One region of the Micrococcus sp. KRD070 genome, then DNA from elsewhere that is predicted to be linked to it. Evidence: predicted binding sites of a transcription regulator. Region 1 holds the regulator's gene; the other holds the start of a gene.
The links. Region 1 encodes LexA, which represses DNA repair genes until DNA is damaged. Its sites were predicted from a motif close to TCGAACANNTGTTCGA; they were not measured.
Positions count from the first base shown of each region.

Region 2: J1M38_RS07840 (DUF5131 family protein) is a predicted target of LexA. The motif match lies at 1,094-1,109, and genes of this name have one in related genera.

Region 1 is NZ_JABFNH010000022.1:276,294-278,678, forward strand. Features, by position in the region: gene J1M38_RS08955 (histidinol-phosphate transaminase) at 1-216, opposite strand, end outside; gene J1M38_RS08960 (LysM peptidoglycan-binding domain-containing protein) at 260-634, opposite strand; gene lexA (transcriptional repressor LexA) at 929-1,645, shown strand; gene J1M38_RS08970 (ATP-dependent DNA helicase) at 1,689-2,385, opposite strand, start outside.
Region 2 is NZ_JABFNH010000022.1:41,244-43,628, forward strand. Features, by position in the region: gene J1M38_RS07830 (hypothetical protein) at 1-518, opposite strand, end outside; gene J1M38_RS07835 (ImmA/IrrE family metallo-endopeptidase) at 599-1,006, opposite strand; gene J1M38_RS07840 (DUF5131 family protein) at 1,144-1,899, shown strand; gene tcmP (three-Cys-motif partner protein TcmP) at 1,871-2,385, opposite strand, start outside.

The DNA.
Region 1 (2,385 bases):
CGCGCGTCGCAGGCCCGTGAACTCGCGGTCCGGGTAGCGGTTCAGCCCCCCGGCGACGGCCGCGACCCGCTCGGCGATGGCGGTGGCGACCTCCTCCGGCACCGGGTGCGTGTTCTCGTTGGTGTTGAGCATGTACGGCACGTCCAGCTGGGGGGCGCCGTAGGGGCTCAGGCCGCGGAGGTTCTCGCGCAGGGGCAGAGAGCTGAGGTCGGTCATGGCCGCCAGTCTAGGAACCCTGGAGGGCGAGGCCCGCCGTGCGTCACCGCGTGGCCGGGACGAACAGCTCCTCGCCCGGGGCGGGGGCCCGGCCCTCGAGCCCGTTGAGCTCGTCGATCGTGGCGATCACCTCGTAGACGTCCGCCTCCGGCGCCACCGTGGTGGCGATGGTCCACAGGCTGTCCCCGGGCATGACCGTGACGGACTGGGTGGCGGGTCCCGCGGTGTCCGCGGACACCGCGGCGGGCGACAGCAGCACACCCAGGAAGAAGGCGGCCGCCAGCGTGGCGGCCACGGCCGCGGCGATCACGGGGATCCCTCGCAGGACGAGGCGGCCGCGGCGGGTCAGACGGATGGTGGCCGGACGCGGCCGCGCCGTCGCGGGCGAACCGGCGAACTGGGCGGTGGTGAGCGTCATGGTGTCCTCCTCCGGGGCGGATGCCCTCCAGGCTATCGAACATCTGTTCGAATCCGTTCGAATCCCTTTCTAGCACAGGTGTTCGAGACACGCCACGAACAAATCGAACATATCTTTGAAGGAGAGGCGGCTCTCCTCTAGGCTCGAGGCGATGCACGGACGCCCCGGAACGCCCCCGGGGATCGCCAGGACACAGGCAACCAGCGGGGGCGGACACGGTAAGCGTCCGGACGGCAGCCGGACGCCGGAACACGAGGCCGGCCACCATCACCCCCGGGAGAACGGACGGCAGCCATGAGCACCACCGACGATCAGCCGGCGGCGCGCGCGCCGCTCACCGACCGCCAGCGGCGGATCGTGCAGACCATCCGGGACGCGATCGCCGACCACGGCTACCCGCCCTCCATGCGCGAGATCGGCGATGCCGCGGGCCTGGCCTCGCTCTCCTCCGTCACGCACCAGCTGGGCCGTCTCGAGCGGCACGGCTACATCCGGCGCGACCCCGGACGCCCGCGTGCCCTCGAGGTGCTGCTCGACGTGGACGGCACCCCGCTGGGCGACGCCGCCTCCCCCGCCGCTGCGCCGTCGTCGCGGGTCACCGCGATCCCCGCGTGGCACACCGGCGCAGACGAGGCGGACAGCGTGCCGGTCCCCTGGGTCGGCCGCATCGCGGCGGGCGGCCCGGTCCTGGCTGAGCAGCAGGTCGAGGACGTCATGGCGATCCCGCGACGCCTTACGGGCGAGGGCGAGCTGTTCATGCTGCGCGTCACGGGCGACTCGATGGTGGACGCCGCGATCTGCGACGGCGACTGGGTGGTGGTGCGCCGGCAGGAGACGGCGGAGAACGGCGACATCGTCGCGGCCCTGCTCGACGACGAGGCCACCGTGAAGACCTTCCGCCGCCGCGACGGGCACACCTGGCTCCTCCCCCAGAACACGGCCTACGAGCCCATCCTCGGCGATCACGCCACCGTGATGGGGCGCGTCGTCACGGTCCTGCGCTCACTCTGACCCGCTCCCTCCGACCGGGCCGACGGCCCGAGGCCGAGCGAGGTCAATCGCCCGAGGCGAGCCGTGCCAGCACCCCGCGGACGACGTCGCGGTCCGTGGTGCGCCAGAAGTCCGGCAGGGCGCTCGTGATGTAGCCGCCGTACCGCTCGGTGGCCAGGCGGGGGTCCAGCACGGCCACCACGCCGCGGTCCGTCACGGAGCGCACGAGGCGCCCGGCGCCCTGGGCCATGCGCACGGCCGCATGCGTGGCGGAGATCCGCATGAACCCGTTGCCGCCGTGCCGGGCGACGTCCCGGGTGCGGGCCTGGGAGAGCGGGTCGTCCGGCCGCGGGAACGGGATGCGGTCGATCACCACGAGCCGCAGCGAGTTCCCCGGCACGTCCACGCCCTGCCACAGGCTCATGGTCCCGAACAGGGACGTGTCCGGCTCCTCGGAGAACTGGCGCACGAGGGCGGAGAGGGTCGCGTCCCCCTGGCACAGGATCGTGGTCTTCGGCCCGAGCCGACGGCGCATCTCGGCGGCGGCGTCCTCGGCCGCCCGGCGCGAGGAGAACAGGCCGAGGGCCCCGCCCCGCGACGCCCTCAGGAGCGCCTCGAGCTCATCCAGGGACTCGGGCGAGGCCGTCCGGCCGGGCCGGGGCAGGTGCCGGGCCACGTAGAGCACCCCCTGACGCGGGTAGTCGAAGGGGCTGCCGACGTCGAGGGCCTCGAACTTCGGGGCGTCCGGGCCGGCCAGGCCC
Region 2 (2,385 bases), 240 kb from region 1:
GAGCAGGAGTACCGGTGCCCAACCGTGCCGCCCAACGCGTTCTCCGCTTCGACCGCTCCGGTCACTGTCCATGCCTTCGGCCCCCCGGATGCCGTCTCGCGGGAGAACTTGGCGGTGCTGGGGGCGCGCAGCTTCTCCTTGACGAGGGTCTGGCAGGCAATCTTCGCGTCCCACTCCTCCGGCTCGTCAGGGCTGGCGTTGTTGAAGGCAGAGAAGATTGCCCACGCGAGCAGTGCCATCACGGCCACGAGGGGCCAGAGGCAGCCCGCGACGAGCGGGTTGCGCCCACGCTCCAGGGTGGCGGGCGTAGTGCCGCCGGCCCAGTCCTTGAGGGTGTAGCCCGCGGCGCGCAGCTTCGCGCGCACGTCCTCGTCGTTGTCCGCGGCCTTGAGCTCCCGTACGGTCTCGCCGCGCTGGTTCTTCACTGCGATGGTGCGTAGGCGTGCGATCGTCTTGCCGTCGAGCAGCTCGTCTCGCCCCTCTGACACTTCCGCCGTGTACTTGGTCGTCTTCGCCATGTCGCCCTCCTTGGTGGTGCGCCCTGCGCGGCGCGTTGCCTTGATTCTGACCTAGCCGATGGCCCCCGCCTAGCAGGCGCTCAGGCAGAGTGCTCGGTGGCCAACGCGGCGAGATGCTCCCGCTCGGTCCGGGTGAGGCCGGCCAGTCGGTCGGTAAGCACGAGCGGGGTCACCCACAGTTCGTCGGCGAGCTCGTCCAGGCTCATGGACCAAGGCAGGGCGTCGGCGAGCTGCTCGAGCGTAATCAGCTGCCGGGCCGCGGCCGCGCGTACGGCGTGCTCGACGGCCGGCGGCTGGCAGCCGCGGTGGCCGTGCTCGAGGTGCACGAGCTCGTGGGTGAGCGCGCACCGCCGCTCGGCCTGCGTCATGCGGGGGTCGAGCCAGATCACCGTCGCGCCATCGGTCGCGGCTGGCGCCGTCGGGTGTGGGCGGGCCCAGACCACGACGACGTGCGTCAGCGTGCGCAGCGCCCGCCAGGGGTGGAACATGCGACCATCGTCGTTGTGGGGACGGACACGGTATGGGTGAGCACGAGCTGGACTGTGGTGGACTGAGCGCGCCTGCGTGACAAAGGGTCGAACATCTGTTCGACTGGAGCAGGTCTTCCAGGGAAGGAGCGATCGCGATGGCGAACACCTCAGCGATTGAGTGGACCGAGGTGACGTGGAACCCCGTGACCGGTTGCGACCGCGTGGCGGCCGGCTGCGACAACTGCTACGCGCTGACCTTAGCCAAGCGGCTCAAGGCGATGGGTGCTGAGAAGTACCAGAACGATGGGAACCCGGTGACGTCCGGCCCCGGGTTTGGCGTCACCCTCCATCCGAAGGCCCTGGGCCAGCCCCGCTCGTGGAAGGCCCCGCGCGTGGTGTTCGTGAACTCCATGAGCGATCTCTTCCACGCCAAAGTTCCGTTGGGGTTCATCCGGGACATCTTCGACGTCATGCGCGAGACGCCGCAGCACACATATCAGGCGCTGACGAAGCGCTCACTGCGGATGGCCCGTCTAGCCGATCGCCTCGACTGGCCGGCCAACTTGTGGATGGGCGTCTCCGTGGAGGACGAGACTGTGACGGGCCGCATCGACCATCTCCGCGAGGTGCCGGCAGCGGTCCGGTTCCTCTCCTGCGAGCCCCTCATCGGACCCCTGCGGGATCTGGATTTGGCCGGCATCGACTGGGTCATCGCGGGCGGCGAGTCTGGTGCGAACCATCGCCCCATGGACCAGGCCTGGGTGGAGGACATCCGCGACCAATGCGTGTCTGCCGACGTGGCGTTCTTCTTCAAGCAGTGGGGTGGGCGGACGCCTAAGGCCAACGGGCGGCTCTTGGAGGGGCGCACCTGGGACGAGATGCCTACCTCCCGCGCCGCGCTGGCAGGATGACCGCGCGCCCATCCACCATGTCTTTGGTGTAGCCCTGGGCGATCCCGGCCTTCTGGAGATTCTTGATGGCCTGCCGTACCTCTGAGGCGCCTGCCGTGCCGAGGTGTTCGCCTAGCCAGTGGGGCACGTCGTCGCAGATCCGCACCGCCTGGCCTTGACCGAGGTGAGACGAGAGCCTCGTCTGGATAGCGGCGATGGCCCGGTTTCTGACGTCGGTCTGCTCTGCGACCACCTGCTGGTCGAACGTCTCCTGCAGGTCGAAGAGCGACCCCTGGGTGTCGTTGAGCAGTCCCTGGTAGTAGTTCTCGGAGTTGACCTGCCGCCACTTCCTGTGAGCCCGAGCCGCGGCGTCAGCGAAGAGCATGGGCGCAGCGAAGTGCTGGTAGAAGAGCATCAGCGTGAAGATCGGCCCCTCAGACGGGGTCCGGCGGATTGGGACGGAGATGACGTTGTGGGCGGTCTCTCCGGTCATGCGCTGCATGTACT